One region of the Peribacillus sp. NPDC096379 genome, then DNA from elsewhere that is predicted to be linked to it. Evidence: riboswitches for the same ligand, from Rfam matches in the RefSeq annotation. Region 1 holds a riboswitch; each other region holds the start of a gene.
What was found. A riboswitch is a leader RNA that binds a small molecule or an ion and turns the genes downstream of it on or off. The one in region 1 is predicted to bind glycine.
Positions count from the first base shown of each region.

Region 1 (7,624 bases):
CATGGGAGATAGATAAGTAAAGACAACGAATGTTCCTCCATATCCTAAGGCAGTAATCATAAATAAAAGTAATAAGCGACCATTTGTCACTAATTTGAACTGATCACGAAACGTTGTACGAGTCCCTTTTCGTAAACTAGATGGAACTAGGATACTATTCGCGATTAAGGCAATAATTCCAACTATAATAATGATGATAAAGGCCATTCTCCAACCAAATTGTTGTCCCATAAATGTTCCCAATGGTACACCTGTTACAGTGGCTACCGTGAGTCCTGTAAACATAATGGATATAGCACTAGCTCTTCTGTTTTCTGGTACTAAATCTGCTGCAATGGTAGAGCCAATGGACATAAAAACTCCATGTGAAAAGGCAGAAATGACACGAGCAATAAGTAACACACCAATGCTTGTCGCACTAGCAGCAATACTATTGCCTATAATAAAAATAACCATAATCCAAAGTAGTAATGATTTTCGTGACATACTAGAAGTAATCGATGTTAGAATCGGTGCCCCAACTGTTACTCCTAATGCATATAAGGAAACGGTTAAGCCTGCTGTCGTAACAGATATTTGTAAATCATTCGCTATTAATGGTAATAGACCTACACTGATAAATTCTGTTGTTCCTATTGCAAATGCACTTATAGCTAAGGCTAATAGCGCTAATGTACTTTGTTTTTTATCTAAAGACATTTTTCTCCTCCTTAATAATTTGGTCATGGATGAACGATCTTGTTTTAAGTAAACTAAAAAAATAATTACATTAAAACTCAACCGATAAATGCTATTATGATACATATGAAATCATTAGAGAAGTACGTACTTAAAAGTACTATAGGAACCTAAAGGTGCTATAGGCACTTTTAAGTTCCTATACATGTGGAGGAATTATATATGAAGAAAAAGAAATACAATATTTCAGTAGAGGCGACACTTGAAGTGATAGGGGGAAAGTGGAAATGTGTAATTCTATGTCATCTAACACACGGTAAGAAACGAACAAGTGAATTGAAACGTCTTATGCCTGATATTACACAGAAGATGTTAACTCAACAATTACGTGAATTAGAGGTAGATGGAGTCATTAATAGAATTGTTTATAATCAAATTCCTCCAAAAGTGGAGTATGAGCTAAGTGAATATGGCTGGAGCTTACAAGGTATCTTAAATTCGCTTTGCAATTGGGGAGAAAAACATATTATCAAAGTGTATGGCGATACATTGGATGTCTTGGAAGAGAACGTTCTAAATGAACATCTAAAATAATGAACGAGGGAATTTGAAAAGATTTCTTAACAATTCTATATAAGCACCCGATTGATGCTGTATCAGAATTGTTGCTTGCTTTGCTATCCTACTCCTCTATGGTTCAGGAACGATCCTGATAAAAACATGTTTCGAAAAGTTGAAAAATAACATTGTCTAAATTGAAGAAAATAAATAGGTTTTTTTCAGTTATAGATAAAGTCTTTAATAAGCAAGAAGGAGATTGGACGTATCCAGCCTCCTTTATTTTCTATAGGTAAGAGATCATAGATGTACTCCTCTAATTACGATCAGAGGAGTTATCTGTTTTGTTTATTGTTTTTAAGGAAGCATAAAAACGGCTGGTATTGAAAATGGAAATAGTACATTATTAGGATATTTTAGGTGGCAACTAGGGGGAGACTTTCAGAGCGTTACCTCCTCATTCGACTCCTTGACATACCCCTTCATTTGCTAAATAATTTGCTGCAACATAACCTGCTAACAAGGACAATATCCCATCACGAAAGTTTTAAGGGATTATTAGAAAGTAAACCGAAAGTTACTAAAAACTAAGATTAGTGAAAAGGGGAGAATCATGGGAACGGTTAGCCAATTCCTTCGGCTGAATTATCTGAATAATCGATAGTTTAGGTGGTCTGTTACCATCTGAAAGATCCTTTTTCACAGCAATGCTCCCATAACCTCTTTATTGAGTGCTATTTTATATACAAAACGAATATGGCGTTATCACGCCACCATTTACTATAAATATAAAGGATTAGTCGTGTACCACGCTACACCCACCTAATCACAATGGTGGCGGTGAGGAGCCGGATTTTGGGTGCTTTCAAGGTACAATGAGTAGACCTGCTAAGTAGAGTGGCTATATTAATAAGTCGTGAAGCCCCGCCCCATGTCCTTCATACAAGAGGAGAAGCAGATCACTGTAAAGCTCTCCATTTCATTCATATTAATACCTTCCGTGAAACGTCTTGTGAAACGAATGTTTTTGGGCGTCAAAGTGACAGTAGTTTTTGAAAGCGTTTTCGATTTTAGTTGACATGATCGACTTTCAGAATTATTCTATAAATATATAATAATTCTGAAAATACAGAAAATATAAGATGGATGAAAGTTGCAGGAGAGTGTTTAGTATAAGCCACCGAAGGAGCAAACTTCAATAAGACCCTTGAAGCGAATCTCTCAGGTAGAAGAAACTGCAACTGGACACATCTCTGGAGAGAGCGTATGAATCGATACGCCACCAAAGGGGAAAGGCTCTATTGAGCTAAACTCTCAGGTAAAAGGACAGAGAAGGGCAGAGAAAAACAGAATGTTTTTCTCTGCCCTTTTTTGTTGTGCCTGCAATTTACACGATCATCATCACTGAAGAGACATAGTTAGTTTAATGGATATTTAACCAAAAAGGAGAGGTTTACCATGAAAACAAGCTATAAAGGTAATAATAGAATGATGACGGGGATTGTGTTTGGGGTGCTTACTTATTGGCTTTTCTCACAGTCACTAATAAATGTGATGCCGGAAGTTCAGTTAGATATGGGAATTTCATTGGGACTTTTGAATACAGCCATTAGTTTATCCGGTTTATTTTCAGGCATGTTTATTGTAGCAGCTGGAGGAATATCTGATCGAATTGGACGTAAGAAAATTACGACTATTGGTTTACTATTAAATATAATTGGTTCACTTTGCCTCGTCTTTGCACAGGAGACGGTCCTCTTAATGATTGGGCGTGTGATTCAAGGCTTCTCGGCAGCATGTATTATGCCTGCGACGATTGCTTTGGTGAAAACCTATTTTGACGGTGCTGATCGACAAAGGGCCTTAAGTTACTGGTCTTTTGGATCTTGGGGCGGCATGGGCATTTGTTCGTTTGCTGGAGGTTTAATTGCTACGTCTTTGGGATGGCGTTGGATCTTTATTTTTTCCATCATCTTCACATTGCTATCTATGTTCTTAATTAAAAATGTACCAGAGAGTAAAGCAGAACAAAGCCATGCATCAAAATTTGATTTTTCTGGCTTTGTTATCTTTCTCCTAGTGATGGTCGCTTTAAATGTTGTCATTACACGTGGAGAGGACTTCGGTTGGACAAGCCCCATTTCGTTAACGTTAATGGCTGTCACTATCATAGGAGGTTGGGTATTTTTAAACGTTGTAAAAGGAAAATCTAACGGATTTATCGATCTTTCTTTATTTAAAAATAACTATTTTACTGGGGCTACGGTGTCAAACTTTTTACTGAGTGCTGTAGCGGGAGCACTTATTGTTGCCAATACCTATGTCCAAATGGCAAGAGGATACAGTTCTTTTCAATCTGGATTATTATCTATTGGCAATTTAGTTGCTGTATTAGTGATGATTCGTGTGGGTGAAAAAGTATTACAACGAAATGGTCCAAGAAAACCGATGATCTTAGCTTGTCTTTTAGTGATGGCTGGAATTATGTTAATGACCTTAACAATCTTACCAAATGCGATTTATTCGGTTGTTGTTTTTATTGGTTTTACCGTGTATGGGATTGGACTTGGCCTTTATGCGACACCATCTATAGATACAGCCGTAGACAATGTTCCGACAGCAAAGGCAGGAGAGGCAGCAGGTATTTATAAAATGACTAGTACACTTGGCAGCTCATTCGGTTTAGCGATATCTGTGACTGTTTATAGTGTAGTTGAAAAGGCTGGAAATATGGAAGCGGCTGCAAGTATAGGGTTGCTGGTAAATGTTATTTTTGCTGGACTAGCTTTACTAGCTATAGTAGTTGCGATTCCAAAAGAAGGTGTCAAGAAATCAATAAAAGGGAGGAAGGCTTCTTGAACTACATTGAGTCATGTACCATAAAGAAAGATAATGGGGAAGAAAAAATTGTAGGAATAGAAGTATATTGGAAATAAAGATCAAAAGTAAATTTCATTTAAATCCGAAGTTTAATGGAAAAAAGAAGGAGAATGCTTGATATACGAAGCGTTTCCCCTTTTTCATGTACTATAAAATAATGTTTATAAGAATTATTTGTGTTATTGTCCATCTTTTTAATAACTATTTAAAAAGCGGAATTTTTTTCAGTACAGCACAAACTGGAATGGCTACACAGATCCCCACAACGTTTTGAACGATGTTTCCGGGAATAGAGGCCGCTGGTATAATCCAGCTACTAAATAGTACCCATTCACAAATGTAATAACCAGCTAACATAAAAGGAGCCGAAATGATAGTAGCAAATAGATTGAAACCAATACTATTTCCGTTGCGGCCTTTCGACCAGGCGATTTTCCCAACTATATATCCTTGCAAGCCGCGAGCTAAAATAGTGAACGGTGCCCACAATGTCCAACCAGAGATTAAGTCAAATAACCCCATTCCAACGGCGCCAGCGATGGCGCCTTTTTTAGGACCAAATAAGATGGACCCGATAAAGAGCATAGCTGTCCCCAGATGAACTAAACCGCCATTTGCCGTGATCGGTAGTTTGATATTTAACAAGACCGTGGCAACGAATACGAGTGCAATTAACATTGATGTTTGAATTAAATCGAAGGTACGTGTGTTTGAATAACTCGTTGTTTTTTGCATAGACATAAACCTTTCTTATCTTTTCTTTATAGGCATCAAGGGAGAAGTGCAAGGTTGCCGTTTCCTTTGAAATCTAGATCGCGTACGTCTTCAACAGGGTTACCTTAATGATAGGCAACACTGCAACGGACTCCTGCTATCAGTCAGAACGAAAAATTATATAAAACCTTCACCATGGATACCGTTATCGAGCACTTGGACATGATAAACGAGTTCAGTCCATACAGTGGTTTCCGATGATAGCAGCATCCTTTCCCCTTAATTCCGTTTATTTACTGAAAACATTAGCAAAGGATTGGTATATTTAAAAGTGTCAATTTAGCTTAAAACTTAGGTGCCAGTTTATAGAAAACCGGTAAAATATTTTTATATGCTATCTGAATTTTGTGGTGGCAGTAACTTTATCATTTTCCGAAAGAAGACTCCTTCCTCAACGAATGAGAAAGGCATAGCCCAATGAGTAGGTGAGAGATGAATTTCGGTAGGCGTTAGCCTAAATTGTTGAGGGATGCGAACGTTTGTGCTACTGTATATTTGTACAAACGCTCTTTGAAAACTGAAGATAGGAGGTTACAACAGGAAAATCGTCTGTTGTGTAAAATCATCAACGTTCTAATCGCTCCACACGTATCGAAGTAGCGAAAACCAAGCAGAGTAGAGCGTGCGGTGAGTCCAACGTGCAAGATACTAAAAGTTTTCACCGTAGGGACTATGGGTAGAGCCTGTTCAATAACTGGTGGGTAGTTCAACAGAGTCAGATATTGCACAAGACGTTGCTGATAAATGGATCTCAAGCGGTGAAGAACTGAGAATGTCAGTGGGCCAGAGTTGTTACTGTTGACTTTTAGGGAATTGCCTAGACAATGAATTTTCCAAAAGTAAGATTTCCAATCTGCTTGATATGGTAAAAAATACGATTATCGGTTCTCCAGGATGTTAGGGAACTAGGGGACAGGTACATTGACCCTCAAATATTTCATTTCGTAGATGTCTAATGGGGCAGTCCGAGCTCACTGAAAAAGTGCTTTTCTTTGAAAATAAATAGGTCCATCTATTTTCTTTAATAAACTGGTAATTAAATTAAATAGAAACAGTACTCAAAGAGGATAGTATGCTTGCTATCCTCTTTGAGTACTGTCATGGAAAGATAGGTGGATTCGTAGACCTGTTTAAAAATTTACGATGAATTAAATCTCTAAATGAATAATACCAAAAGGGCTCTTTGATCAAAAAAGGCTTTAGATTTCTTTTATTCTTTGAAAGCATGAATGGTAAGCTTTACATCATCGATTCGTTTACAATTAGTATGAGTACGTCGATTCGAAATAACACAACATAATTATTAGTCGTTATGCCAACATAAGAAAAACTAAATTGAGAGAATTGAGAGGATATCATTCACTATGAAAATCAATCAATTAATTGCGAACAATATTAACAAATTAGATGCAGTACTACCAGTAGATAAATCGTTAGGAATTGCTGGTTTGTCTGGATCTGGTAAAACAACTTTTTGCCAAACAATTGGTGAAGAATCTAAGAAGCGTCTCGTTTCCTTATTGCCAAAGGCTGAATATCAGTATTTATTTCCTAATATAATGGAAACCAATTTCAGTGCCATCAAGATGGAAGAAATGCCTTTAGTCCTGTTTCTCGGAAAATCAGCCATTTCTGCCAATCCACGTTCAACGATTGGCACCCATACGGGCGTTTTTAAAGACCTCCGCGTGCGGCTTGCTGAGAAATTTAATCTTTCTCCAGAAGTGTTTTCATTTAATAATGAATTAGGCTGGTGTCCTAAGTGTAAAGGACGCGGTACTACCCAAAATATCGAATGTAAAAAGTGTGAGGGCAAGCGCTATAATCCAGAAGTTGAGCAAAAAAGAATAGAATTATTGGATCAACCACATAGTATTTCCGATATCAACAACTTAAACATTGAAATGATTCTTTCCCTTGCAGAAGAATTACATATTAGTGAAGCAAAACAGCATATTCTTAAAAATATGATCAACATGAGTATTGGTTACTTAACATTAAATCGTATTATGGGTACATTGTCAGGTGGAGAATTAACACGACTTTACTTGGCAGAATTCATGGCAGCAAGTGAAAATACCGTTATTATTATTGATGAAATCTCCGTTGGGCTTGATCACCAAACACTATTGCAAATTTTGGAACAGATTAAACAATTAGGCTATAAAAATCAAATTTGGCTCATTGATCATTCAGACACAGTGCTCGATACAACGAATGAGCAATTGTTCTTTGGTCCTGGTAGTGGGAAATATGGCGGAAAAATCGTGGAAGAATCACCACGCCCACAACCAATCCATTGGGAACGAAATCAGGCAATACCAACAGAATACTATCAATTTCATGATCTATATTGCCGTAATATTCAAATGGCTGAAATTCAGATTCCCCAAAATAGACTTGTAACCGTTACGGGTGAGTCTGGATGTGGTAAATCTACACTTGTCAATGAATGTATAGCCAAAGATTTTCTGAAGCGATATCCAAAAGATAAACTAGTTATGGTAGGTCAAGATCGAAACCAATCGATTACCAGTCGGTCAACCGTTGCGACTTTTCTTGATATTAAAAAGAAACTGACAAAATATAGTGAAGATATTGAAGATATTTTTCAGCGCTCAATTGAAGATATTATTGAAGAACTACCAAATCAAGACATCGCTCATAAACGCTTGAGCTTACTGATTAAACTTGGACTGGGTTATTTGACGTTGGAAAGAAAAACACAGTCCTT
Region 1 covers NZ_JBIWFD010000003.1:250,327-257,950, reverse strand. The annotation lists gene ACIQZI_RS15330 (MFS transporter) at 1-699, opposite strand, end outside; gene ACIQZI_RS15325 (winged helix-turn-helix transcriptional regulator) at 901-1,272, shown strand; glycine riboswitch at 2,480-2,576, shown strand; gene ACIQZI_RS15320 (MFS transporter) at 2,695-4,095, shown strand; gene ACIQZI_RS15315 (ECF transporter S component) at 4,318-4,851, opposite strand; partial or broken gene ACIQZI_RS15310 (DNA alkylation repair protein) at 5,600-5,782, shown strand; gene ACIQZI_RS15305 (ATP-binding cassette domain-containing protein) at 6,255-7,624, shown strand, end outside.

Region 2 (7,624 bases), on a different contig from region 1:
TGCTTCAAGTGGACTAATTTCGCTGCTAAGTTCTTGACCATATAGTGGAAGACGCGCTTCTAGGCGAAGTGTATCTCGGGCACCAAGGCCACACGGTTTTAATCCTTCTGATGTTCCTACTTCTAAAAGCTTCTCCCAAAGTGCTACCACTTGGTCTTTTTGTAAATAGAGTTCAAACCCGTCTTCTCCTGTATAGCCTGTCCGGGAAACAAGCACATCTGTAATGCCAGAAATAGTAACATGTTGTGCAAATTTAAATACACCAATTGCTGATAAATCAGTATCCGTTACCTTTTGTAAAATCACTTCTGCCTTTGGTCCCTGAATCGCTAGTTGAGCGATATCATCGGAGATATTTTCAAGTTTCATGTCTCCTTTGACATACTTCTTCATCCATTCCACATCTTTTTCAATGTTTCCAGCATTAATCACGAGTAAATATTTTTCATCCGCCAATTTGTACACTAATATATCATCGACCGTTCCACCGTCTGGATAGCACATTGCCGTATACTGTGCCTGATTGATCGCAAGTTTCGTTATGTCATTCGTTACAAGATGATTGATATAAGCACATGCATCTTTTCCTTCTACAAGTACTTCCCCCATATGAGAGACATCAAAAAGGCCTGATTCTGTACGTACCGCTTCATGTTCTTCTAAAATGCTTGAGAACTGAACGGGCAAAGCCCAACCACCAAAATCAATCACTTTCGCTCCATATTTTCCATATGTTTCAAAAAGTGGTGTTTGCTTTAATGCTGTTTCTGTACTCATGATTTACCCCCGATTAAGATTTTCTGCAAAATAGACGTTCTTTTACCTCTTTACCCGTTTCGGTCATCGCTAGCCCACCAAGAGCGGTTTCCCGAAGCGTCCGCGGCATATCCTTTCCAACTTTATACATCGCTTCAATGACTTCATCACACGGAATCCGACTCTCAACACCAGCAAGGGACATATCAGCCGCTGAAAAGGCAATGGAAGTACCGATTACATTCCGTTTGATGCAAGGAACTTCAACAAGCCCTCCGACCGGATCGCAAACTAAGCCTAAAAGGGACTTCATCGCAATAGCGGTTGCATTCACGACTTGTTGTGGTGTCCCACCTTTTAACTCAACGATTGTTCCAGCTGCCATCGCTGTTGCAGACCCGACCTCTGCTTGACAGCCTCCAGCTGCTCCTGAGATGAACGAGCGGTTCGCAATGACAAGCCCTAGCATACTTGCCGTAAACAAGCCCTTCACTAACTCTTTATAAGGTGTGCCATCATTTTTATGAAGCGAAAATAATACGCCAGGTAAAATCCCTGCTGCTCCAGCAGTTGGCGTTGCCACAATGACGCCCATTCTGGCATTATTTTCAGAAGTGGCTAATGAATAGCTCATAGCATTGCTTATATAATTGCCTGATAGGGATTTACCTTGCCGAACGTATTCAGACATCTTCACGGCATCACCGCCAGAAATCCCACTTGGCGCCGTGGAAGCATCTTTAATCCCACTATCCACTGCTTCTTTCATTTTGATCAATCGCTCTTCCATCATGCGAATAATCGTATCTTCGTCTCTTCCTGACTTTTTTGCTTCCACCATTAACATCATTTCACTAATGGACTTTTTTTCCCGTTCACAAGCTTCTATAAGCTCTTTCATAGACTGAATTTCCATCATATCGCCTTCACCAATACTTTCTCTTTCCGTTGATAAGGTTTCGCAAGGATCGAAAAATCATCTCCAGCGCTAAGACGAATCGATACCATCTCATCATCAATCATAAAGATCTTCGATAGGCCACCTCCGAGTGATACACCACCAACCGTGACAACATGATCATCACGTTTTGCTGTTACAATGGTTGTATTTGGGTGGTCCATATACTCGCAAATGTTTTCGAATTCAAACTGGTACTGCATACCACATTCTTTTGCTTTTTCCAATGCGTATTTGATTTCGGAATCATCGGTATTCATCCCGAGTAATCCACCAAGAAGTGCTTTATCTGTTCCATGTCCTTGGTAGGTTTCAGCAAACGAATCATAAAATACAATGTTGGTCTCTTGGGGATAATCTCCTAACAGTTCATAAATAAATTTTCCAATCGATACAACACCAGCTGTATGAGAACTCGACGGTCCGACCATGATTGGGCCGATTATGTCAAAACAACTTTGAAATTCCATGATTCTCCCCCTTTCTTACACCGTTACTGCTTGTTGAAATAACGGATACGCACTACAAATCGCTTTAGTTGTTACTTTTGCTTTTTCAAGAACGGCTTCATCGCCTTTATTTGTTAAAACGTCCGCGATCACTTTTCCGATTTTCACCATTTCTTCTTGTTTCATGCCACGCGTTGTTAACGCAGCTGTTCCGATACGGATTCCACTCGTAACAAATGGTTTCTCTGGATCAAACGGAATCGTATTTTTATTTACGGTAATGCCCACTTCTTCTAATAATTTCTCGGCTTCTTTTCCAGTTAAATTCCATGGACGTAAATCTAATAGGACAATATGATTATCTGTTCCACCAGAAACGAGGGCCGCTCCTTCATTCTTTAAGGTTTCGCCAAGTATTGCCGCATTGTCAATAACTTGGTTGGCATACTCTTTAAAACTTGGTTGTAAAGCTTCTCTGAAAGCAACCGCTTTTGCAGCAATGATATGCATCAGTGGTCCACCTTGAATACCAGGGAATATCGATTTATTAACCGCTTTAATCATCTCTTCATCATTTGTTAAGATGATACCGCCACGCGGGCCACGCAATGTTTTATGTGTCGTACTTGTCACAACATCGGCATATGGAATTGGAGATGGATGAAGTCCAGCTGCTACTAGTCCTGCAATATGCGCCATATCGACCATAAGTTTTGCCCCGACTTGATCAGCAATTTTTCTAAAGCGAGCAAAGTCGATCGTTCTTGGATAAGCACTTGTCCCTGCAATAATCAATTTCGGTTTTTCTTTCTTGGCGATCTCTTCTAATTCATCGTAATCAATGACTTGCGTATCTTCCCTCACACCATAAGATACAATGTCAAACCATTTTCCTGAAACACTAACAGGGCTTCCATGTGTTAAATGTCCACCATGTGAAAGGTTCATTCCCATTACTTTATCTCCAGGCTGAAGCAGTGCGAAGAAAACGGCAAAATTTGCTTGTGCTCCTGAGTGTGGCTGAACATTGGCATATTTAGCGCCAAATAGCTCCGTTACGCGCTCGATCGCTGTTTGTTCTGCCACGTCAACAAATTCACACCCGCCATAATAACGCTTTCCTGGATACCCTTCTGCATATTTATTCGTCATCACGCTTCCCATCGCTTCTAATACATCTTCGCTTACAATATTTTCTGATGCGATTAACTCAAGTGTTTGAAGTTGGCGCTCTCGTTCCTTTTCAATCGCTCCAAAAATAATAGAATCATTTTGCTGTAAACTCATATATACTCCCCCTCAATTTTTTTGTACGACACCATGTTCGAATCCTTTCAACTTAGCTAGTGAAACCACTCTCTCACTATCACTCTTCTTTTCTGAGAAAACTGTGGAGATACGCTCCCGTTTTTGCACGCAAAAAAGGACAGAAAAGGGTAGCGTGACTTTCTCTACCCTTCCCTGTCCTTTTACCTGAGAGTTTAACCCTATGATTCATAGAGTCGTTCCCCTTTGGTGGCGTACTACTTATACGCGCTCTCCAGAGGTGCGTCCGATTGTGGTTCCATCTACCTGAGAGATTTGCTCCAAGGGTCTTTTTGGAACTTGCTCCTTCGGTGGCTTGTTACATTGCACTCTCCCACAACCGTCATTCGCTCATATTTAGTTACTGTTATATTCAGAATAGTTGCATAAGGTAGATCTGTCAAGGTTATTTTGTAAACGCTAACATTTATTTAGATTTGGTTGACTAAAAGCGTGGGTAGTTGAATCGAAACGAATACGATCAAAAAACCTATATAGATGATCAGAACGCACTGAAAAAGTAACTCATTTTGAAAGTAGCGAAGATTTTTATTAATATACAGACAATAGAAGAAGCTAACAACCTATATAGAGTAGGTCGTTAGCTTTAAAAGGACTTTTTCAGTGGCCTCAGATGATTAACACAGGCTTTTTTGCTCTTATTTCATTTATAGGACACGGGCGGGATTTTTGTCCGTTCCCTCTTAATTTCCCACTGTTTTTCTTTGATCAACATGATCCCCCTTTGGTTTCCGCATCTTATAGATCGTAATCAGCAAAATAAACCAAACAGGAGTTATGAACAAAGCAACTCGAGTATCTTCCGCAAGTGCAAGTACGACAAGAACGAACGCTAGGAAAGTAAGGATCAAGTAATTGGAAAATGGATATAGTGGCAATTTAAATTTGTTCACTTTCGCTAGATCTGGTCTTGTTTTGCGGTACTTCAAATGGCTGATGACAGTAATTCCCCAAATAAAGATGAAACATACCGTAGAAATACTTGTAATCAGCGTAAATACGCCTTCTGGCATGACATAATTCAAAACAACGGCTATTAGAATGACAACAGTTGAAAAGAATAATGCATTGGAAGGTACTTTACGAGAAGTAAGTTTTGTAAATGGTATAGGTGCATTTTTATCATTGGCAAGGGAGTATACCATCCGGCTTGTACTGAAAATAGCGCTGTTACATGCTGAAGCTGCGGATGTTAGGACGACAAAATTGACAATACCAGCAGCTGCTGCGATTCCAACTGCCACGAAGACTTGGACAAATGGGCTTTCCATTGGATTGATGGCATTCCACGGATAAATACTCATGATGACAATAAGTGCGCCAAGGTAGAAAATGATAATCCGAATCGGGATATTGTTGATTGCTTGTGGGATCACCTTTTCTGGATTTTCTGTTTCACCTGCTGTAAGTCCTACAAGTTCAATGCCAACAAACGCAAATACGACCATCTGGAATGAAAGGATAAAGCCATTTATGCCATTTGGGAACATGCCTCCGTGGCTCCATAGATTCGTGAAGCTGGATGCGCCTGAATTCGTGGAAAAGCCTTTAATAATCATGAAAATACCGATCACAATGAGTGCTAAAATCGCGATGACTTTAATTAATGCGAACCAGAATTCCATTTCGCCAAAAAGTTTTACGGTTGCAAGGTTCATCATGAGCAAAATGACAAGTGCAATTAATCCCGGCATCCACTGTGGTACATCAGGAAGCCAATATTGGGTATAGAGACCAACTGCTGTTAAGTCGGCCATTGCGATTGAAATCCAGCAAAACCAGTAAGTCCAGCCGGTAATAAATGCGGCCATGTTCCCTAAATAGTCTTTTACAAAGTCAACAAAAGAGTCGTATTCCAAATTGGATAGGAGTAGTTCTCCAAGTGCGCGCATGATTAAAAAGCAAATGACGCCTGTAATCATGTAAGCAAATAAAATCGACGGCCCTGCTAAATGAATCGATTTTCCTGCTCCAAGAAATAATCCCGTTCCGATCGCCCCGCCAATAGCAATTAGCTGCACGTGTCTGTTTTTTAGACCTCTCGCCAGTTTTTGTTCCTGCATACAATTTCCCACTCTCTACTTTTTTAGGTTGTTTGCAATTTTAACATATTAATAGCTTAATAAAAGTTTACCATATTATCCGTCAATTCGACACCGAAAAGAATGCGCTTACATTTATAATATAGCGAATATTCTATAAAAACATCCAAAACAATTCCCTTCCTTAGAGTATTCGTTTAGGAACTTTGTTAATAAATTGTAAAAAAATGTCGTAAGTTTGAATTTTCAAAAAAGAAAATATCCAACCATCTACATGGTATACTTTTCAAAAATGAAGACATGTTGCAAAAACAAAGATGAAATGAGTGGATTACTATGTTAGTAGAAGACTTAATACATCGTTTTGAACTTGTAAAAAAGAGAAACCCATTACATGCCAATGAATTATTAGACTATATTCAAAAAGGGTATATTGATGGGGAACTATCGATTGTTGAATACAAAAAACTTTTCTTTGAACTGGACAAACTGGAAGCAGAAAAGCCAATATCATTCTTCATAAAAACAAGGGAACTTTGAAAAATCTACAGAATATTTACCACTCTAACAATATACTCTTTTACTTATTCTAGAATCTAATACACATGGTTAGTAAACAGGAACATCTATTATGAAACGCAGTCAACTCCCCCCACTTAGATTCTAACGAATCTTGAAGTGGGGGCTTGAAAAAGCCTTTGCAATATGTTGAGAATCTTTAGGCTAATGGCTTCATAGTTGTAAAAGATTATTAATAGCCTTTGCTCCCATTGAGCAAAGGCTATTTTTCAAATTTTCGCTATTAAAAATTGCATTATTCAAATTACGACCTTCTATATTGGATTCTAGTATTTTTGTAACTACTCAACAAATAGAGGAAACTCATCACGTATTACCTCGTAAACTAGGTTTCAAACGATCCTTTTTCTCCTGTTTTTATCACTTGTTTAATGGATTCAAACAGGTTCTTTTTTGCTTTTTCAGTGTGCTTAAAAAGCTTCGTGCCATTGTGACGTTCTGTGCGCCCATTTCACTTCGGAATGTATCTGAAACTTTTTGTTTCACTTTGGTCATTCGTAAATCTCGTTCGGCCAAATTATTATCAAAAGGTGTATTTTAGTGTTAAAATACCGATCCAAATCATACAATTTTCATAATAATGTATTGGTTTGCATACATTGAGGAGTTGGAAATATGAATTTCAATATGAAAATTGCGAATCTTTTAGCTGAAAATATACATGGATTTATAGAATTTGTTTATAAAAACCAAGATAAGAAAAGCAGCCTTATTTTAAATATGGATAAAGTGTATCAACTAAAGCTTTTCGTTAAGGAATATAAGCTCCAAATACTTGCTGATGAACTTCAGAGAATCAATCAGTTTTGCTGGAATGAACAATATACTTATTTATTAGTCGAGAGATTTAGAAAAGGGATCGACGTTATTAATGAATATGTAGAAAGGAACTACGATGACTTATTTATTTTTACCGCTAGACTCCACACATTAAAGAGTCTCAGCTTCTTATTAAGAAAAGAGGAATCACGATAGGCCTTTTCTAACACTCTCTAGCTAATAGATCCCTATCTTTCAACAGAATCATTATTCAGAAATAGCTGAATGACCTTTGATGGATAAGGAAATCCTTTTATCTGTTCCCTCTGTTTGTCAGCACGATTGAAGCAGCCTAGCATAAAGCACATTTTGTAACATTCAAATCTATCTTTTTTAATATGATGAATATAAGTATACGGATGGTTCGTAGCCTTTGCTCCCAGAGAGCAAAGGCTAGTAAGTTCTAGTATTTTTTAAGTGCCTCAATCATTAGCTGCCAAAAACCTTCTACATCAAGTTCTACTCCAAACTTCGCATTCACTTTTCTACCAGTCACCCCATGTAGATCAACCAACGTGGTTCCTGCGGTAAATTCGCCTTTCGTTTCCACGGTAATATTGACCTCTTTCATCTTAAACAATTCTGGTGCTACACAATATGCGACAGTTAATACGTCGTGTACGGGTGCCCCATCAAAATCAAACATTTCTTTATATGTGGATGCAAAAAATACTAATAATTCACCAACAATTTTT
Region 2 covers NZ_JBIWFD010000005.1:71,104-78,727, forward strand. The annotation lists gene gcvT (glycine cleavage system aminomethyltransferase GcvT) at 1-777, opposite strand, end outside; gene sdaAA (L-serine ammonia-lyase, iron-sulfur-dependent, subunit alpha) at 791-1,672, opposite strand; gene ACIQZI_RS19880 (serine dehydratase beta chain) at 1,672-2,184, opposite strand; gene glyA (serine hydroxymethyltransferase) at 2,200-3,450, opposite strand; glycine riboswitch at 3,713-3,815, opposite strand; gene ACIQZI_RS19890 (amino acid permease) at 4,173-5,552, opposite strand; gene yppF (YppF family protein) at 5,868-6,071, shown strand; partial or broken gene ACIQZI_RS19900 (IS66 family transposase) at 6,436-6,641, opposite strand; gene ACIQZI_RS19905 (hypothetical protein) at 6,726-7,085, shown strand; gene ACIQZI_RS19910 (nucleoside hydrolase) at 7,333-7,624, opposite strand, start outside.
Region 2: another riboswitch for glycine. It lies ahead of glyA (serine hydroxymethyltransferase); the one in region 1 lies ahead of ACIQZI_RS15320 (MFS transporter).

Region 3 (7,624 bases), on a different contig from region 1:
TCACTAGGACCTCATTGCCTTGTTTAATTTCTGGTTGAGGTACATCCAATACTTCAATTTTATGTGCTTCAGGAATCATAACAGCTTTCATTATCTTCTCTCCTACTAAAAAATTTTTTATAATTGCTAGAAACATTTATCGTGTATGAACAAGAATATGAAATGATCTCTTAAAATTTCCTTCTCAAGTTGATAGCCCTTTCAAAAGTCATTTCATTTAATTTGTTTAATAAACAAATTATTCTTTTACACAATATCATACACAATATCATTTAAGCTTTTCCTCGTCAATTGATAATTATTACTTCGTGGAAACCTTATTTAATAAAAGAATGTTGAAGATATTATGAAGAAGAACTATACGGTGAAGTTTTTATTCCTAATAGTGAGTGTTCAAAATGGAGGATAAAAAGAGCCGAGAAGTTCGAGGAGCTCATCTCGAGAGACCTTTCGCGGATGGAGTAATGCGTGAGGACCGGACTTGCACAGGTTGTGCTGACTTCTGTGTTGCGCACAGGACGTGCGCGGTTTTAACAGAAGGTCATTCATGAGCTTTGATGTTTTTTATCGGATTTTTTAAATAACCTCTAAAAGACTATTCAATGATTATTTGAATTAGGGTAAGAACCATCTTTTCTATTCTGCTCGCTATTTACCGTATTGTCTATTTTTATTTCCTTCCATTTTCCTGTTTCAAGTAAAGTAATGAGTAGAGATACCTATACCTCTAGAAAACAGAAAAAGAGGGTATCCAAAACGGAAAGGGTCAGACCCCACATCTACTATATATCGTTTAAACCGTGAACATGACACGATAAACGGTGCATAGAGTGGTGAGGTCAGACCCTCCTAATTATTGCTACGATTGATAACGCAATATTGGTTTGCGGGCTGCTAGTGTTTCATCCAGACGCTTGATTACTGTCGTATGTGGTGCTTCTTGAACGATTTCTGGATTTTCTTCTGTTTCCTTGGCAATCTGGATCATCGCCTCAATGAATGAATCTAATGTTTCTTTTGATTCTGTTTCAGTTGGTTCGATCATCATACATTCCTCAACATTCAATGGGAAATAGATGGTCGGTGGATGATAACCGAAATCCAGCAATCTTTTGGCAATATCGAGCGTACGTACGCCTAGTTTCTTTTGGCGTCTGCCGCTTAATACGAATTCATGTTTGCAATGCTTATCGTATGGCAGGTCGTAATACTCAGCGAGCCTTCTCATCATATAGTTTGCATTTAGAACCGCATTCTCTGTCACGGCTTTCAAGCCATCCGGCCCCATTGAGCGAATATATGTGTACGCTCTAACATTAATGCCAAAGTTTCCGTAAAATGGCTTAACACGGCCGATCGATTGAGGTACGTCATATTCAAACGTATATTGACCATCTTTTTTAATAAGCACAGGCTTAGGCAAATACGGGATTAAGTCTTGCTTGACGCCAACTGGTCCAGAACCTGGGCCGCCACCGCCATGTGGTCCAGTAAACGTTTTGTGCAGATTTAAATGCACAACATCAAAGCCCATATCACCGGGACGCGCTTTGGAAAGTACAGCATTTAAGTTCGCACCATCGTAATACAGTTTTCCACCTGCATCATGGACAACTTTAGCCATTTCTAAAATATTTTCTTCAAACAATCCTAATGTATTTGGATTCGTTAGCATGAGTGCTGCTGTATCATCACCTACTACGCGTTTTAAATCCTCAAGATCAACCAAACCGAATTCATCGGATTTGACTGTGATCGTTTCAAACCCAGCAACAGTTGCAGAAGCTGGATTTGTTCCATGGGCAGAATCCGGGACAATGACTTTCGTACGTTTCGTATCTCCGTTTGCTTCATGGTACGCGCGAATCATCATTAACCCAGTCCACTCACCATGTGCTCCTGCAGCTGGTTGTAGTGTGACTTGATCCATCCCCGTAATTTCCACAAGATGTTCTTGAAGATCATACATGAGCTCAAGTGCACCTTGCACAGTGCTGGCATCTTGAAGTGGGTGAATATGGGCGAAACCGGCAATTCGAGCTACATTTTCGTTAATTTTAGGATTATATTTCATCGTACAAGAACCGAGTGGATAAAAACCTGAATCCACACCGTGATTACGATGCGAAAGTGCTGTGTAATGACGCATAATATCAAGCTCAGATACTTCTGGCAATTCCGCTTCCTCAACGCGAATATAGTCAGTTGGAAGCAGTTCTTCAAGTGAGATAGCTTCTACGTCCATTTCTGGTAGACTATAACCGATGCGTCCTTCGGTACTCATTTCAAAAACTAATGGTTGATCCTGATTATTCATGGCTATCCCCCAATTCTTGTACAAATGCATCAATTTCTTCTTTTGTTCTCAACTCTGTCACGGCTACAAGCATGTGATCTTGAAGTTCTGGGTACGTTAAACCTAGATGATAGCCGCCAATTATGTCTTTCGCAAACAATTGATCATTGATTTCACGATACGATGCTGGAAGCTTAATCACGAATTCGTTAAACGAAGGACCTTCGAACACGACTTCGATTCCTTTAGCTTGTAAAGCTTTTTTCGCATAATGAGCTTTTTGGATGTTTTGTACAGCCATTTCCTTTACACCCTTTTTCCCGAGTGCTGTCATAGCTACGGAAGCAGCGAGAGCATTTAGTGCCTGGTTCGAACAAATATTAGAAGTTGCTTTATCACGACGAATATGCTGTTCTCGAGCTTGAAGCGTTAATACAAAGCCACGTTTGCCATCTTCATCAACGGTCTGCCCGACAAGTCTACCTGGTACTTTACGCAATAATTTATTCGTTACTGCAAAATAGCCGCAATGTGGTCCACCAAATGCTGCAGGAATTCCAAATGGTTGAGCATCTCCAGCAACAATATCTGCGCCTAGTTTTCCAGGTGGGGTTAAGGCGCCTAACGCTAAGGGATTACTTGAGACAATAAACATCGCTTTTTGTTCATGAACGATTTTTTCAATCTCCTTTAAAGGTTCAATACGCCCAAAGAAATTTGGATATTGAACGATGACTCCTGCAATATCGTCGCTGATTAATTCTTGCAGTGCATCCAAATCGGTTACACCATCAAGATGTGGAATTTCCACTACTTCAACACGCTGTCCCAACGCATACGACTTTACAACATCACGGGACTCAGGATGAACCGTACTAGAAATCAAGATTTTCTTACGTTTTGTATGCCCGCTACTTAGCATCGCTGCCTCAGCAAGAGCAGTTCCACCATCATACATAGAAGAATTGGCAACATCCATGCCAGTCAATTCACAAATCATCGTTTGAAATTCAAAGATTGCTTGGAGCTCTCCTTGAGAAATTTCCGGCTGATAAGGGGTATACGCTGTATAAAACTCAGAACGAGAAATCACATGGTCAACGATAATTGGTTGATAATGATCGTATACACCAGCACCTAGAAAAGAAGCATAGCGCTTTGCATCGGCGTTTTTCCCAGCCAATTTAGTAAGCTCTTTTAAAAGAGCTGGTTCTGATTTAGCAGGTTTAATCTTGTATTCACCTTGGAAACGTACGCTCTGTGGAATATCACTGAATAGCTCATCTATAGTAGGAACTCCAATTGCGGCTAACATTTCCTTTTGATCTTGGTCAGTCATCGGTAAATAGCGATGTTTAGTCATGAATTTCTCCCCCTCATCCTCTTGGTCGTTTATAAAATGGTGTCTTAGCCACTATGGCTTTCACGCGCTTGGAACGGATTTCAACTTCAACTTCTGTTCCAATTCCCGTATACTCTTTTTTCAATAAGGCAAGACCTACGTTTTTCTTCAATGTCGGCGATTGTGTCCCAGTTGTCACTTCGCCAATCAATTCAGAACCATAGTAAACAGAATAACCATGACGTGGTATGCCGCGTTCCATCATTTCGATGCCGACAAGCTTGCGCGGTGCACCATGTTCTTTTTGCTCGGCAAGAACAGACTTGCCGATGAAATCAGCCTCTTTGTCAACTTTAACCGCAAAACCAATTCCCGCTTCAATTGGCGAAATATTAGGTGTTAACTCTTGACCGTATAACGGGAGCTTCGCCTCGAACCGAAGCGTATCACGAGCACCTAGACCGATTGGTTGAACGCCTTCATCCTTACCTGCTTTGAGAATCGCTTTCCAGAGTATTTTTGCGTCTTCGTTATTACAATACACTTCAAAGCCATCTTCCCCTGTATACCCTGTGCGTGATACGACGAGAGCCGTGACTCCATTAAGTTCCATATTTTCTTTGAAAGTAAAAAAGTCAATCTCACTCAAATTTGTGTTTACAGCTAATTTCTGAAGGACTTTTTCAGCAGCTGGACCTTGAAGAGCAAGCAAAGCAACTTCATTTGAGATATTTGTCAGTTCAACATCTTTAATCAAGTGATCGTGCAGCCAATTGAAATCCTTCTCAATATTGCCAGCATTCACGACTAATAAATAGTCATTTTTCGCTTTCTTGTAAATAATTAAATCATCGACAACTCCACCATTTTCATAGCACAATGCGGCATATTGCGCATGCCCTACTTCAAGCTTGAGAATATCGTTCGTAATCATTCTTTGTAAAAAGTCCGTGCTTCCTTCACCTTTTACAACAAACTCCCCCATATGAGAGACATCGAACAAGCCTGCTTTTGTACGTACTGCTTCATGTTCTTCTTTAATGCTAGAAAATTGGACTGGTAGCTCCCAGCCACCAAAGTCAATCGTTTTACCACCATAATCTGCGTAAATAGTAAATAACGGCGTCCTTTTTAATTCAGTCATACTACGCCTCCTCACATTTTTTTGGGCATAAAAAAAGACAGAGAAGCTCCTCTTGAGCTATTTCTCTGTCCTGAAACCTGAAAGTTTACCTTTAAAAGGCTTTCCCCTTTGGTGGTCTTAAAAGCTTACGCCTTTAGACACTCTCCAGAGTTGCGTCCAACAAGGGTTCTTTTGCCTGAGAGATTCGCTGCTAAGCTTGCTCCTTCGGCGCTACAAATGTAGTCTCTCCCCCAGCCTTCATCCGCATATAATATTGTCTTTTTTGAACATACTATGTAAATAAGGGTTGAACAACTAAAACGGACTTTGCCGACTTTACACAATCTTTATTTCACAGAAAAAGAGGCTACTTTCACCAAACACCTAGAATTCTGTTACTACTATAGTAAATCAAACAGTGGAAGTCTTTCAAATAAAAATCATATTTATTAATAGAAAATTTCAAAATTTATTCGTTACGTTCATACTACCATTAATAATGCTTGAATCGCAATCATCTTTTCACAAAAACCAAACTTTTTTTATATTTATCACCTTAATGTTCGTGTATTAGGTTTTTATATTTAGAAAGGAGCAATATTTATGCAAATTCGAATCAAATTTGACGATGAATGGTCAGAAGAATTTTTAGATAAAGTGGAGAATGATGGTCCTTGGGCGAATTGGGAGCTGTATAAACTTGCAGTTCAAGCGGAAAAGCATCTGGCCATTCCAGAATTTGAAGGACTGCAAGCACCTCATCATCTTAATCAGCTAACACCACTCCCTCATCAACTTGAAGCTGCCCGACAAGTCGTCGAGACTATGAATGGCAAAGCAATTTTGGCTGATGAAGTAGGTCTTGGAAAAACAATCGAAGCTGGCTTAATTATTAAAGAATATATGATTCGCGGTCTCGTGAAAAAAGTCCTGATTCTCGTTCCTGCTTCACTCGTTTCCCAATGGGCGTTTGAGCTAAATACAAAATTTCATATCCCCGCTGTTGTTCAGAGAAAAAGCTATGTATGGGATTCATGCGATTGTATCGTATCATCCATAGATACAGCGAAGCGTAATCCACATAGAGACATCATTTTTAAGCAAGAATACGATTTAATCATTATTGACGAGGCTCATAAATTAAAAAATAATAAAACGAAAAACTACGAATTTGTTCAAAGTTTGAAAAAGAAATTCTGCCTTCTCTTAACTGCTACACCTATTCAAAATAAGGTAGAAGAAATCTTTCATCTTGTTTCTCTTCTTAAACCTGGACATTTAGGAAATGCAGCTCTTTTTTCTGAAAAGTATAAAGGAAAAGGCCGCACCATCTATGAAGATGAACATCTTAAGGAGCTTGTTAATACGGTTATGATTCGAAACCGCCGTGCCGATACTGGAATCGAGTGGACGAAACGTCATGTTGAAACAATTATAATTAAATTCTCACCTACTGAGCAGGCTTTATATGACGCTGTAGCTGCGTTCCGATCGCAATCTGAAGGAGCGGGAAGTGCATTTTCAAGCCTAACCCTCCAAAGAGAAGCATGTAGCAGCAAAGAAGCAGTCTTTACCACTTTAAAAAACATGTCTCAAAAACATGAAAATCCTGCACCTGAATTCATAGAAAAGTTGAATAATCTCTTTGAGACAGCAAAGCAAGTTGAGCGCAATTCAAAGGCAGAGAAGACGTTGGAATTAATCCAGAAAATCAACGATAAAGTCATTATTTTCACGGAGTACCGAGCTACACAACTTTATTTGCAATGGTTTTTACAGCAAAACGGCATAAGCTCAGTACCTTTTCGTGGCGGGTTTAAGCGCGGTAAAAAAGATTGGATGAAAGAGCTTTTTCAAAATAAGATTCAAGTACTAATTGCTACAGAAGCTGGCGGTGAAGGTATCAACTTACAATTTTGTCATCATTTAATCAATTTTGATTTACCATGGAATCCGATGCGGTTGGAGCAGCGAATTGGCAGGGTTCATCGGCTCGGTCAAACCCAAGATGTCATGATTTATAATTTCGCGACGGAAAATACAGTAGAAGAACATATCTTGAAACTTCTCTATGAAAAGATTCAGCTATTTGAAAAAGTGATTGGTGATTTAGATGATATTTTAACAAAATTAGATATCGGCAATATTGAAGATTATTTAGTGGATGTAGTAGATGGGTCAAAATCAGAAGGTGAAATGAAAATTAAAATGGATAATCTTTCTTCCATGATTCAATTCGCCCAAGATATGAAGGAGGGAAATCTTCATGCAGCAACAGGAAATTCATGATTTCTTGCTCACCTATTTCAAAGCGAATCATTGTGAAATCATAGAAAACCACCCTGCTTATTTAATGATTCAATTAACGATTGAACTCGATAAGGAATTGATGAACCGTCCCTTTTACTGGCACTACCTTGAAAAAACCGGTGGCGTTCCCAACCCATCTCAGCTTACCCTTATAACAGATCCACAACAGGCACCAGCTGACGTCAAAGGGGAACTGATCCATTTCGGATCACAACGACTACATCAGATTTTTGCATCTACGAAAAGGCTTGCCGGATTTATCCGCTTATACGAGGAGATTATCCAGCAGAACCATACGCAGAATCCCTTATATCCATGGCTTTCTATCAATGCAAAAGTTTCCTATCAAAGTGATCGCAAGAAAGATATTCTGTTGTCTGCAGGCTTAAATTTAATAACAGGAGAAATCGTCGAACAGTTTCATGAAAGGCTTTTACAAATACAAGTAACTCCAAAAATTCCAGACTACTCATTTACCTTATCGCCGCTCATCAAACCAAAAAGCGGTCTGCTCAGGCTTGACTCATATATTAGGCGAACTTTCGAAGGAGAC
Region 3 covers NZ_JBIWFD010000001.1:1,076,089-1,083,712, reverse strand. The annotation lists gene ACIQZI_RS05135 (zinc-binding alcohol dehydrogenase family protein) at 1-91, opposite strand, end outside; gene gcvPB (aminomethyl-transferring glycine dehydrogenase subunit GcvPB) at 860-2,317, opposite strand; gene gcvPA (aminomethyl-transferring glycine dehydrogenase subunit GcvPA) at 2,310-3,659, opposite strand; gene gcvT (glycine cleavage system aminomethyltransferase GcvT) at 3,673-4,782, opposite strand; glycine riboswitch at 4,846-4,932, opposite strand; glycine riboswitch at 4,936-5,023, opposite strand; gene ACIQZI_RS05115 (DEAD/DEAH box helicase) at 5,365-7,050, shown strand; gene ACIQZI_RS05110 (YqhG family protein) at 7,028-7,624, shown strand, end outside.
Region 3: another riboswitch for glycine. It lies ahead of gcvT (glycine cleavage system aminomethyltransferase GcvT); the one in region 1 lies ahead of ACIQZI_RS15320 (MFS transporter).